Regions from separate parts of the Bradyrhizobium sp. BR14999 genome, predicted to be linked through region 2. Evidence: riboswitches for the same ligand, from Rfam matches in the RefSeq annotation. Region 2 holds a riboswitch; each other region holds the start of a gene.
What was found. A riboswitch is a leader RNA that binds a small molecule or an ion and turns the genes downstream of it on or off. The one in region 2 is predicted to bind S-adenosylmethionine.
Positions count from the first base shown of each region.

Region 1: another riboswitch for S-adenosylmethionine. It lies ahead of metX (homoserine O-acetyltransferase MetX); the one in region 2 lies ahead of ACR9YP_RS02275 (O-succinylhomoserine sulfhydrylase).
Region 3: another riboswitch for S-adenosylmethionine. It lies ahead of ACR9YP_RS22330 (hypothetical protein); the one in region 2 lies ahead of ACR9YP_RS02275 (O-succinylhomoserine sulfhydrylase).

Region 1 covers NZ_CM148536.1:1,910,270-1,914,681, reverse strand. Annotated here, with positions in the region: gene ACR9YP_RS08870 (alpha/beta fold hydrolase) at 1-205, shown strand, start outside; gene metW (methionine biosynthesis protein MetW) at 313-975, opposite strand; gene metX (homoserine O-acetyltransferase MetX) at 977-2,179, opposite strand; SAM riboswitch at 2,271-2,350, opposite strand; gene ACR9YP_RS08855 (chorismate mutase) at 2,533-3,381, shown strand; gene hisC (histidinol-phosphate transaminase) at 3,415-4,412, shown strand, end outside.
Region 2 covers NZ_CM148536.1:488,966-493,377, reverse strand. Annotated here, with positions in the region: gene ACR9YP_RS02280 (SGNH/GDSL hydrolase family protein) at 1-431, shown strand, start outside; gene ACR9YP_RS02275 (O-succinylhomoserine sulfhydrylase) at 561-1,748, opposite strand; SAM riboswitch at 1,822-1,901, opposite strand; gene ACR9YP_RS02270 (2'-deoxycytidine 5'-triphosphate deaminase) at 2,011-3,117, shown strand; gene ACR9YP_RS02265 (PAS domain-containing protein) at 3,225-3,638, shown strand; gene ACR9YP_RS02260 (hypothetical protein) at 3,743-4,412, shown strand, end outside.
Region 3 covers NZ_CM148536.1:4,802,013-4,806,424, forward strand. Annotated here, with positions in the region: gene ACR9YP_RS22320 (glycoside hydrolase family 15 protein) at 1-1,309, shown strand, start outside; gene ACR9YP_RS22325 (HEAT repeat domain-containing protein) at 1,323-1,787, shown strand; SAM-I-IV-variant riboswitch at 2,012-2,119, shown strand; gene ACR9YP_RS22330 (hypothetical protein) at 2,146-2,502, shown strand; gene ACR9YP_RS22335 (N-formylglutamate amidohydrolase) at 2,499-3,311, shown strand; gene ACR9YP_RS22340 (AMP-binding protein) at 3,544-4,412, opposite strand, start outside.

The sequences.
Region 1 (4,412 bases), 1.4 Mb from region 2:
CGGCGACGAGGACGACCCGTGCGTCGGCCCGAGCCTGTTCTTGAAGAAGCACCTTCCGGCGGCCGGGCTCGCAATGTTTCCGAAGTCGGGCCACGTGCTCAATCTCGAGGAGCCCGCGCTGTTCAACGAGAGCGTGGAGCGGTTCGTCACGCTGGTGGAAGCGGGCCGCTGGCCGGTGCGCGATCCGCGGTCGGTGGCGCACTAGAACGAAGGCGTCGCCACACACGCCGTCATTGCGAGCGCAGCGAAGCAATCCAGAATCCCCCGCGGAAAGACTCTGGATTGCTTCGCTGCGCTCGCAATGACGAAAAGCTACTTTCCCTGCCCGCGGCTCAGCAAGAACACGCCCTGCTCGCCGAACATGTTCCACACCCACCACGGCAGGTTCAGCGGCACCGGGCGGCCGTAGAGGTCGAGCGCCACCGAACGCTCCATCTTGACGTTGATCTCGTCGCAGAGCTCGACGAAATCCTTGATGGTGCAGAAATGAATGTTGGCGGTGTCGTACCAGGTCGCCGGCAGGTTCTCGGTGCGCGGCATGTGGCCGCCGATCAGGAGTTGGAGCCGCATCTTCCAGAAGCCGAAATTCGGGAACGAGACGATGGCGCGGCGGCCGATGCGCAGCAGATTTTCCAGCACCACCCGCGGCTGCCGCGTCGCCTGCAGCGTCTGCGACAGGATCACGTAGTCGAAGGCATCGTCGGGATAGTTGACGAGGTCGGTGTCGGCGTCGCCCTGCACCACCGCAAGCCCCTTGGCGACGCAGCGGTTGACGCCCTCGCGCGACAGCTCGATGCCGCGACCGTCGATGCCGCGCGTTTCCAGCAGCTGGAGCAGATCGCCCTCGCCGCAGCCGACGTCGAGCACCTTCGAGCCCGGCTTGACCATCTCGGCCACGAGCCGATGGTCGGCGCGAAACTGACCGGACGGCCCGGCCGCAACGCCATTCAACGGCAGCACTTCCTGTACCGACATCTTAGCCACCTCTGCCGTCGAGACCGCGTGCCTTGCCTGCCGATTGCAGGAAGGCACGCGAGATGTCGAAGAATTCGGGCACGTCGAGCAGGAAGGCGTCGTGACCGCGATCGGTCTCGATCTCGGCGAACGACACCCGAGCACTCGACGCATTCAGCGCGTGCACCAGGGCGCGCGATTCCGAGGTCGGGAACAGCCAGTCGCTGGTGAAGGAGACCACGCAAAAGCGCGTCTTGATGCCGGCGAACGCCTTCGCCAGCACACCGCCATGGTCGGCGGCGATGTCGAAATAATCCATCGCGCGCGTCAGGTAGAGATAGGAGTTGGCATCGAAGCGCTCGACGAAGGACGAGCCCTGGTAGCGCAGATAGGACTCGACCTGGAAATCGGCATCGAACGAGAAGGTCGGCAGCTCACGGTCCTGCATGCGGCGGCCGAATTTTCGGTGCAGCGCGGCGTCGGAGAGATAGGTGATGTGCGCCGCCATGCGCGCGACCGCTAGCCCGCGATGCGGATGGATGCCGCGGTCGGCATAGCCGCCATTGTGCCAGTCGGGATCGGCCATCACCGCCTGGCGGCCGAGCTCGTGGAACGCGATGTTCTGCGCCGAGTGCCGCGTCGAGCAAGCAATCGCCAGTGCGGAGTACACGCGAACAGGATAGGCCGCGGTCCATTGCAGCACCTGCATGCCACCCATCGACCCGCCCACGACCGCGAACAGCGTGTCGATGCCGAGCCGGTCGATCAGCATCGCCTGCGCGCGCACCATGTCGGGAATGGTGATGACAGGGAAATCGAGGCCCCAGACCTTGCCCGTGGCGGGATTGATCGACGCCGGCCCGGTCGAGCCCATGCAGCCGCCGATCACGTTGGAGCAGATGATGAAGTAGTGTTGAGGATCAAGCGGACGGCCGGGGCCGACCAGCGTCTCCCACCAGCCGGGCTTGCCGGTGACGGGATGCACATTGGCGACATGCTGATCGCCGGTCAGCGCATGGCAGATCAGAACGGCGTTGGAGCGATCGGCGTTCAATTCGCCATAGGTCTGGTAGGCGATCTGGAACGGCGACAGATCGATGCCGCAATCGAGCCGTAGCGGTTGATCGGCGCCGAAATACATAATCTGCGAACTCGGATGATCGACCTCGTGCGACCGATCATCGGTGCTGATCGCAGGACTCGGTATCGACTTGACGCTACCCATTTTGACCATCGACCTCGTTTGCGATCGGACTTCAGACCGCAGTGACATCAGGCCATGAAAAACCCGGCCTGAACGATAGGTTCGGCCGGGATCGGAAGCGTCCCCGGCCTGTTTAGCGAGTTTTTTAACGTGGCTGCAAGCCGGCCGGCTCAAATGACCACGGAACAGGCAAAAACTACCGTCTGGGGCGGTTTTCGTCAAGTCGCGGCCCGGATCAACCGGATTTGCCTCCGAGCGGTCGATCGAAAAGGCCGTCATTTCTCTTTGCTTTCGCTGCCTATCCTGCCTAATCAGGATAGACCGCAGCTGACCGCTTTTGCGGATCGGCACCTCTCAACAGCTCTTTGTCAGTCATGTCCCAACGTCCGCCCGCGCCACCATCGCTTCAGGAATTGCGCAAGGAGATCGACGCGATCGACGAGGGCATGCATCGCCTCCTGATGCTGCGCGGCGACATCATCGACCGTCTAATCCAGGTGAAGCAGACCCAGGAAGTCGGCTCGGCGTTCCGCCCGGCGCGTGAGGCCGCCATGATGCGTGACCTCGTGCAGCGCCATCGCGGCATCCTGCCGCTCGACACGGTCGAGAGCATCTGGCGCGTCATCATCTCGACCTTCACCTATGTGCAGGCGCCTTTCTCCGTGCATGCCGACATCTCGGTGAGCGAGCCGGCGATGCGCGATTCCGCGCGCTTCCACTTCGGCTTCACCGTGCCTTACGTCGCGCATTTCAGCGCGCAGGCGGCGGTCGAGGCGGTAGCGAAGTCCAAGGGCGATCTGGCGCTGGTCTCGGCCACCTCGAGCCGCACGCCGTGGTGGCTGTCGCTCGAGGAAGAAGGTGCGCCAAAGATCATCGCGCGGCTGCCCTTCGTCGAGCGCGCCGACCATCCGGCCGCGATGCCCGTGTTCGCGGTGTCGCGGGTCGCCGACAGCGCCCTGGTGACGGAGGTCGAGACCTTCAGCGTCCGCGTCTCGGGCTGGAACGCCGACGTCGCGCGCGCGCTGTCGCCGCTGGCCGAGATCGTGGCGGTGCCCGATACCGCCTTTGACGGCGCCGCCCTACTGGTCTCGGTCACGAGCGCGACCAGCATCGACAAAATCAAGGCTGCCCTGATCGAGGCGAGGGCCTCGGTGCGCTCCACGGCTCTCGTCGGCAGCCACGCAACGCGCTATACGGTGCCCCCGACCGGGCCGAAATCGTAAGTCGCGAGCCGTCCCGCCAATCCGGAGTTTAAGATGTCCCGCCCCGTGCCGAATCCCGGCATTCTCGATATTGCGCCCTACACGCCCGGCAAGAGCCCGGTGCCGGAGCCGGGCCGCAAGGTGTTCAAGCTCTCGGCCAACGAGACGCCGTTCGGACCCTCGCCCAAAGCGATCGAGGCGTTCAAGCACGTGGCGGATCACCTGGAAGACTATCCGGAAGGCACCTCACGCGTGCTGCGCGAGGCGATAGGGCGTTCCTTCGGGCTCGACCCCAACCGCATCATCTGCGGCGCCGGCTCGGACGAGATCCTCAATCTGCTCGCGCACACCTATCTCAGCCAGGGCGACGAGGCGATCTCCACCACGCACGGCTTCCTGGTCTACCCGATCGCGACCATGGCGAACGGGGCCAAGAACGTGGTCGCGCCCGAAAGCAACTTCACCGCCGACGTCGACGCCATCCTCAAGGCCGTGACACCGCGGACAAAACTGATCTGGCTCGCCAATCCCAACAACCCGACCGGCACCTATCTGCCGTTCGACGAGGTCAAGCGCCTGCGCGCCGGCCTGCCGTCGCACGTGCTGCTGGTGCTGGATGCCGCCTATTGCGACTACGTCTCGCGCAACGACTACGAGATGGGGATCGAGCTCGTCGCCACCACCGAGAACACCGTGGTGACGCACACCTTCTCCAAGATCCACGGTCTTGCGGCGCTGCGCATCGGCTGGATGTTCGGCCCCGAGCACATCATCGACGCTGTCAACCGCATCCGCGGTCCCTTCAACGTGTCGACGCCGGCAATGTATGCCGCGGTCGCCGCGATCGAGGACACCGCGCACCAGGCGATGTCGAAGCAGTTCACCGAGACCTGGCGCAATCGGCTGACCGAAGAGATCGGCAAGCTCGGGCTGAAGGTGACGCCGAGCGTCGCCAATTTCGTGCTGATCCACTTCCCGACCGACAGGGGCAAGACCTCGGACGATGCCGACGCTTACCTCACCAAACGGGGCCTGGTGCTGCGCGCGCTGAA
Region 2 (4,412 bases):
TGGTGATCTGGCAGGTCGGCACCAACGCCGTGCTGCGCAACCTCGATCCCGGCGAGACCGCAAAGATAGTCGAGGACGGCATCTCCCGCATCCAGGCTGCGGGCGGCGCCGACATCGTGCTGGTCGATCCGCAATATTCGCCGGCGGTCAACCAGCGCGCCGAGAGCGCCGGCAAGATGGTGAAGCTGCTCGGCAAGGTCGCCGAGCTTCGTCACGTCGGCATCTTCCCGCGCTTCGAGGTGATGCGCGAGTGGCACGAGAAGCAGGCGATCCCGGTCGAGGGCTTCGTCATCGCCGACGGCCTACACATGAACGATTGGGGCTATGCCTGCTTCGCCCAGCTCCTCGGCGACGACATCATCCACTCCGTCGGCCAGATCAAGCTCGGTGTGAACGTGCCGGCCGACGTGCGCGCGTATCGGCCGATGTAAATATAGGTGCCGTAGGGTGGGCAAAGGCGCGCTCTTCGCGCGCCGTGCCCACCATCCATCGTCAGTGTGATCGTGAATGGTGGGCACGCTTCGCTTTGCCCACCCTACGAGTCCGAGCCCTTGGCTCGCTCACGCTTTCTCCAGCGCCGCGGTCAGATCCTCGATCAGATCGTCCGCATGCTCGAGCCCGGCGGAGAAGCGGATGAAGCCCTCGCTGATGCCGAGCGCGGCGCGGTCTTCCGGCTTCAAACGCTGATGCGTCGTGGTCGCCGGATGCGTGACGAGACTCTTGGCGTCGCCGAGATTGTTGGAGATCTTCGCCAGCTTCAATTCATTGAGCACGCGGAACGCGGCCTGCTTGCCGCCCTTGACCTCGAAGCCGACCAGCGTCGAGCCGCCACGCATCTGCTTCTTCACCAGCGCCGCCTGCGGGTGATCGGCGCGGCCGGGATAGACCAGCCGCGAGATCTTCGGATGGCTGGCCAGCACCTCGGCAATGCGCGCCGCGGTGTCGGTCTGCGCGCGCACGCGCACGCCCAGCGTCTCCAGGCCCTTGAGCAGGACCCAGGCGTTGAACGGCGAGATCGACGGGCCGGTCTGGCGCATGAAATTGTGGATGTGCTCGGCGATGAAGGCTTCCGAGGACAGGATGATGCCGCCCAGACAGCGGCCCTGGCCGTCGATGTGCTTGGTCGCCGAATAGACCACGACGTCGGCCCCGAGCGCGAGCGGGCTCTGCCAGATCGGCGTTGCGAAGACGTTGTCGACGACGAGCCGCGCACCGCCCCTGTGCGCGATCTCGGCGATGCCGGGGATGTCGAGCACATCGAGCGTCGGATTGGTCGGGCTCTCCAGGAAGAACGTCTTGGTGTTGGGCTTGAGCGCCCGCTGCCACTGGTCGAGATCGAGGCCGTCGACCAGCGTGGTCTCGATGCCGTAGCGCGGCAGCAAATCCTGCACCACATAGAGGCACGAGCCGAACAGCGCCCGCGAAGCGACCACATGGTCGCCCGCCTTCAGCGGCGCCAGGATCGCGGTCGTCACCGCCGCCATGCCGGTGGCCGCCGAGCGGGCCGCCTCGGCGCCTTCGAGCTCGATCATGCGGCGCTCGAACATCGCGATGGTCGGATTGGAGTAGCGCGAATAGATGAAGCCGGGGTCCTCGCCCTTGAACCGCGCCTCGCACTCCTCGGCGCTGTTGTAGACGTACCCTTGCGTCAGGAACAGCGCCTCCGAGGTCTCGCCATATTGCGAGCGCAGGGTCCCGGAATGGACCAGGCGGGTTTCGGGACGGTAAGTGGCAGGCGACTTCGACATAGGACCCTCCGACATGACCGTCGAGCGAGAACGGTCACAAAAAAACCGGCCTGGATATCTCCACGGGCCGGGATCACAGAGGTCCCCGGCCTGTTTAGCGACTTATTTAACGTGGCTGCAAGCCGGCCGGCTCAAATCACCACGGGATAAGTGATGCTCATATTCCGCAATGCCCTTTCCGTCAAGGCGTCCATCGGATAGCCGTAAAAGGCTAGTATTTCCCGTCTATCGGGATGCGTTGCCCCTTGCTGAGGATCCCCGGTTGACGTTCACGGTCGCTGCCGACGCCAATGGTATCCTGCCCGACCGCATGATCGCGGCGATGGCGGAGGCGGGGCTCATCCTGCCCGCGTACGACTTCGTCGAGAGCCAGATCCAGCCGGCGAGCCTCGATTTGCGCCTCGGCGACATCGCCTATCGCGTCCGCGCCAGCTTCCTGCCCGGTCCCGGCGCCACCGTCGCCGAACGCATCGACGAATTGAAGCTGCACGAGTTCAGCCTGGCCGACGGCGCGGTGCTGGAGACCAACTGCGTCTACATCGTGCCGCTGCTGGAAAGCCTCGCGCTGCCGCCGGAGATCGTCGCGGCCGCGAACCCCAAGAGCTCGACCGGCCGGCTCGACGTCTTCACCCGCGTGATCGCCGACGGTACCCGCCGCTTCGACATGATCGGCGCCGGCTATCACGGCCCGCTCTATGCCGAGATCAGCCCGAAGACGTTTCCGGTGCTGGTGCGCGAGGGCTCGCGCCTGTCGCAGGTCCGCTTCCGCACTGGCGACGCCATCCTCAATGCCGACGAGCTCGATGCGCTGCATGCCGCCGAACGCCTGGTCGACATCGACGATGCCGATCTCTCCGGTGGCGTCGCCGTCTCCGTCGACCTGTCGGGTGAGAAAGCGAATGGCTTCGTCGGTTATCGCGCCAAGCGCCACACCGGCGTCGTCGACGTCGACCGCCGCTCCGGCTATGCAGTAGAGGATTTCTGGGAGCCGATCTCGGCCCGCCCCGACGGCAGCCTGATCCTCGATCCCGGCGAGTTCTACATCCTCGCCTCCAAGGAAGCTGTGCAGGTCCCGCCCGACTACGCCGCCGAGATGGTGCCGTTCGATCCCTTGGTCGGCGAGTTCCGCGTGCACTATGCCGGATTCTTTGATCCCGGCTTCGGCTATGCCGGTGCCGGCGGGCAAGGCGCGCGCGCCGTGCTCGAGGTGCGCTCGCGCGAAGTGCCGTTCATTCTCGAACACGGCCAGATCGTCGGCCGCCTCGTCTACGAGAAGATGCTGGCGCGCCCCGACGCCATGTACGGCCAGCGCATCGGCTCCAACTACCAGGCGCAGGGCCTCAAACTATCGAAGCATTTTCGGGTGTAGCCCGATCCTGTAGCCCGGATGGAGCGCAAGCGTAATCCGGGAGTTCTCTCGCTTGTGGCACCAATACCGGATTACGCTGCGCTCCATCCGGGCTACAAGGTGTTGGCATGACCGATCAATCCGAACTCGACGCACATATCCTCGACGACGTTGCGGACGCGCTGATCTATTCGGATCGCTCCGGCACAATCACACGCTGGAATCGGGCATCGGCCGCCCTGTTCGGCTTCTCCGCCGGGGAAGCGCTGGGGCAGAATCTCGATCTGATCATTCCAGAGCATCTGCGCGCCGCACACTGGAGGGGTTTTGAGGCTGCGCTTTCCAGCGGCACGATGAAGCTTGCAGGGCGTCCGACGCTGACACGCGCGCTGCACAAGAGCGGACGCAAGCTCTACATCGAGATGACCTTCGCGCTGGTGCGCGATGTCGCTGGAGCGGTGCAGGGATCGGTGGCGATGGCGCGCGACGTGACGGAACGCGTCGAGCGCGAGCGCGCTGCTAAGGCCGCACAAAATTCGTGATGCGGAATTGACGGGCCGCCGTGCAGGGCGGCCTGCATGCGCGTCATGTTGCCTGTCACCCGGTGCAGTGACACACTCGATCGAAACAACGATCGGGAGCGAACATGACCGCCGCATTAGACACAGCGCAGGAAGCCCAATGGAAACGCTGGCGCGCGGTCGCGGATCTCTATCACGCCTACTTCACGGGCCTGATCCTCACCGTTGTCACGCGGCGCGGCACGGCGGATGCCGCTGAATTCGTCTTCCGCGTGTTCCGCCGTCAGCAGCAGGAGCGCTTCCTGCCGGGGCTAGACAAGCTCGGCCTGCGGCATCTGCCGCCGGCGGTGGCTGCTGCGCAATATCACTATCTCTCCAACTGGATCGGCGGCGTGCATGTCGAATACATGTATGAGAGTGATCGCAAAGCCTGGATCCGCTATCCGCCGCCGCGCTGGATCTGGAAGGGCACCGCGATCTGCGGCGTGCCCGGCGAGGTCAGCCGCGCGATGCTGCGTGGCTGGCACGCCAACAACGGCGTCGCGCTCGGCGATCTCCGCCTCGGCTTCGTCTGCACCAAGCAGAGCGTCGATGGCCAAGACGGTCTCGAAGGCTATTACCACCAATACGATCACCCACTCGAGCTCGACCAGCGCCTGGTGTTCGCGCGGCATCTGGAGGCCCCTACGTTCGACGCGAAGACCGCGCCGGCTTTGCCAGTTGCGAGCTGGCCGAAACCGCGGCTGGAAAAAGCCTATCGCAACTATGCGATGGAATATGTCCGCACCGCTGCGC
Region 3 (4,412 bases), 4.3 Mb from region 2:
TCTCAACCCCGGCGAGACGACCACGTTCATCCTCCGCCAGGTGGAGGAGAACGGCCACGATAGCGATCATGACGGCGTCCTGCTCGAGGCGCGGCTGGTCGGCACGGAGGCCCTGACGCAAACCCTGGCCTTTTGGCGGCAGTGGCTGAGAAAGTGCAACTATTCAGGTCGCTGGCGCGAGATGGTCCACCGCTCGGCGCTGGTATTGAAGCTGCTGACGTTCGCGCCGACCGGCGCGATCGTGGCGGCGCCGACCTGCGGGCTGCCGGAAGAGATCGGCGGAGTGCGCAACTGGGACTATCGTTATACTTGGGTGCGCGACGCCGCTTTCACCAATTACGCCTTCCTGCGCCTGGGGCTGACGTCGGAGGCGGAGCAGTTCATGGCCTGGTTGGAACAGCGGGCCGTCGAGGGCGCCCGGGGCAACCCGTTGCAGACTATGTACCGCATCGACGGCGGGCACGAACTACCCGAGGAGGTCCTCGGCCACCTCGATGGCTACCGCGGCTCGCGTCCGGTGCGAGTCGGAAACGCCGCTGCCGCGCAGCTGCAGCTGGACATCTATGGCGAGCTGATGGACGCCGTCTACCTGTACGACAAGTACGGGACGCCGACCGGCTATGACTTCTGGTGCCACCTGCGCAAGATGCTCGACTGGGTGGCGAACAACTGGGAGCGAGCCGACGATGGCATCTGGGAGGTGCGCGGTGGACAGCAGCAGTTCGTCTACTCCAAGGTGCAGTGCTGGGTGGCGCTGGACCGAGCGATCCGCCTTGCGCAGAAGCGGAGCCTGCCGCTGGACCGCACCCGCCTGGCCGCGGAGCGAGACCGCATCTACGAGGCCATCATGACGCGCGGCTGGGACACGGAGCGGCAGACCTTCGTGCAGCACTTCGCCACCGACGCGGTGGATGCGTCCAACCTGATCATGCCGCTCGTCTTCTTCCTGTCGCCGACTGACCCCCGCATGCGCGGGACGCTCGATCGGACCATGGCGGAGCTGGTCTCCGACAGCCTGGTGCACCGCTACGAGATCGGCAGAGGAGCCGGCGACGGCCTGACCGGGAGCGAGGGGACGTTCAATATGTGTACGTTCTGGCTGGTGGAAGCGCTGGCCCGGTCGGGCCGCGCCGAGGAGGCCCGCTTCATCTTCGAGAAGATGCTGACCTATGCCAACCACCTCGGCCTGTACGCCGAGGAAACGGGTCCGCGTGGCGAAGCGCTGGGCAACTTCCCGCAGGCATTCACTCACATCGGGTTGATCAGCGCCGCGTTCAACCTGGACCGCCGGCTCGGCGTGGCGCCTTGAGTAGGGTCGGACCATGAGCGCGCAGGTCACTTACCTAGGGACTTCCATCGCAGACTGGGTGGGGGAGCTTTCGAGCAGCGATCCGCTCCAGCGCCGCCTCGGCGCATATGCCCTGGGCGAGATCGGCCCCGCGGCAACCGAGGCTGTGTCCGACCTCGCTGCGGCCCTCCAGGACCCGGTTGAGTTCGTGCGCGTCTGGGCGGCGGCGGCCCTCGCCCGGGTGGCGCCGCTGGGTGGAGAGTCGGTCACCGTCCTTATTGCGGAGTTAGGCGACGAGCTTGCCTTCGTCCGCAGCCTGGCGGCCTGGCACCTCGGGCGCCTCGGTCCGACCTTCCCGGGGATCGAACAAGCCCTCATCCCCCTCCGACAGCTAGCGGGTGATAAGGATCCGAGCGTGCGGGTGGAGGCCGCGCTGGCGCTGGGGATGCTCGAGGGGAAGGGCGCCCCGCCGCCGGAGCTGAAGTCCTTGTCCACTTGAGCTCGTCAGTTAAACCTATCTTCGAGATAGCTGATCAGCTTCACTTGCGATGGCGCGTGATCGGGCAGGTATATTTGCGCTCGTTCGTCGCCGGATCCCGATTACGAGGTCAGGCGCCAATTTAGGGATGATGATTCTCTTTCGACGTCGAGGAACCGAATCTCTGGACGCGAGAGCAGACCGGCGGGCGCTACTTGAACGTTTCTCGTTCGCCTCCCATGTACAAGGTACATCAAGACGAAGGCTGGTACCTTCACCAACCTGCCCGCTGCGGTAAGGTGGTATCCACACTTGTGGGATGGGGCTGTTCAGTGGCAATCCAGGCAGTACCAGCCTCCGGCGAAGCTCAGGGGGCAACATGTCTATCCCACCTTTAAGTCTGTATTCCGCTCCGCCAACGCGGCGCCGTGTCATCATCGGACTGGCCGCGTCTTCCCTTCCCGCTCCAGCCATTGTCCGCGTGGGCCGCATCATGCCAATCCGCAGCATGGTGATCGCTGAAACCGGCCTCCCATCGGCCGGCTTTGTCCAGCGCCTGTTCTATAATGCTCTCGCCACCGGGCTTGCCCGAGGCCGGATCACGGTCCGGCTAAAAAACAGGGCCGTGACCTCGAATGAAGTGGAGCGACTGGTCAGCAACGCGCGCCAAACTGGCTGGATCGATGACCAGCCCGGCGCGCCGGGGGCCATCCGGAATGGGGAGAACTGGCAATGACCATTAGGCAGAGCACCGAAATCCGAAACGGGATGGATGCGAGAAAGATCGCTGTGCTGCACATTCCCCACAGTTCTCGCCTGATTCCGGCCGATGAGCGCGCGCGACTGTCTCTCGGCGAGAGTGAGCTCGAAACTGAGTTGCTCCGGATGACGGACGCTTTTACCGACGAGCTATTCCCACCTACGCTTCATGAAGCGGAGCGAGTTGTGTTTCCAGTCAGCCGGCTGGTATGCGACGTGGAACGCTTTTCAGACGATGCAGACGAGCCGATGGCAGGCCGCGGCATGGGCGCGATCTACACCGCAACCAGCACCGGGAGACGCCTGCGAGCCACAGCTTCGGCGCCTGAACATGAGCGTATTATGACGCGGTGGTATCGGCCGCATCATGAGTTACTCACGTCGGCCGTGGACAAGGTGCTCCGCCGTGAAGACCGTTGCCTCATTATCGATTGCCACAGTTTCGCTGATCGTCCGCTACCGCACGAGCCTGACCAGGACCCGCGGAGACCCGAAATCTGCATTGGGACGGATCCTCTCCACACCGCGCATGGACTGAGTGGAGCAATTGCAGACGCTGCAAGGAAACTCGGGTTCACCGTTGCTGCTGACAGACCATTTTCGGGCGCGCTCGTTCCGGCGAAACACTACCGTGCCGACATGAGGGTTCAATCGCTAATGATAGAGGTGAACCGGCGGGTCTACATGAACGAGCTTACGGGCGATCGTCTCGTCAGCTTTGAGAAGTGCAGGGAAGCCGTTGGCAGTCTTGTGTCAACTGCGGCGACTTTCCTCCTTTCTGCATAGCCATAGAGCAGAGCCGAGGCTCGCGTTCCGTTTTTTTGCTCGAGCCGCCATATTCACGCTGGAAGCGACGACGCTTTTCCTGCCTGGTGTTTTTGCGTTCACTCGCTGGTAAGGGCTGTCCATTGGTGCAGGCGTTCATGGGGTAGTGCTGCGTGGTATAACGTACGCAAAGCTGGGGTGGGCTTTCGCTAAGTAGGGCATCCGGGTGAGCGCCTGCGTCGAAGAGAGCGCGCTAGCGCGGTGAGCGTACAGGCTCACTCCTGATGACAATCCCAGCCGCATCGCGATCAAACGTGTCGGACGTAACCCCGTCCCTGCGCAGCAGATATTTTTCAATCTTGTTAGTTGGCGTCTTTGGCAGATCGCTCAGGATGCGGACGTAGCGCGGCACCATGAAGTGAGCCATTCTTGGCCTGAGGAAGTGGATGAGGTCCGCGGGATCCAGGGTCTGACCTTCGGCGAGGGACACTGCGACGAGCACGTCGTCCTCGCCATGTTCGCTGGGCACGGAGACCGCGGCAGCCTCCCGAATGGCCGGGTGGGCTGCGACTTCGAGCTCGACCTCGAACGAGGAAATATTCTCGCCGCGCCGGCGAATGGCGTCCTTGAAGCGATCGACGAAGAAGTAATTTCCGTCCTGGTCGATGCGGAAGGCGTCGCCCGTGTGAAACCAGCCATTGCGCCAGGCGAGCGCGGTGGCCTCCGCGGCCTTGTTGTAACCGTGATTCATTGCCCAGGGCGTGTCGGTTCGCAGGACCAGTTCCCCGATCTCGCCAACCGCAACTTCGCAGTCATGGGCGTCGACGAGTCGGGCCTCGACACCGGCCCGTGGCTTGCCGCAGGCGGCTGCGACGGTCGGGTTCGGCTCTGTCGCCAGCGGGCAGGAGACTTCCGACATGTTGAAGAGCGTGTGCGTCGTGACGCCGTAGCGTTTGCCGAACGTGATCCCTTCCTCGCTCAAGGGAATGATGGTGACGTTCTTGAGCGGGCTGTCCTTCTCATCGCCATTGTCCGTCCGTTTCATCAGGAAGCTCGCCATCACGCCGAGTAGGATCACCATCGTCGTGTTGGTCTTGGCCACCGTCGACCAGAATGATCCGG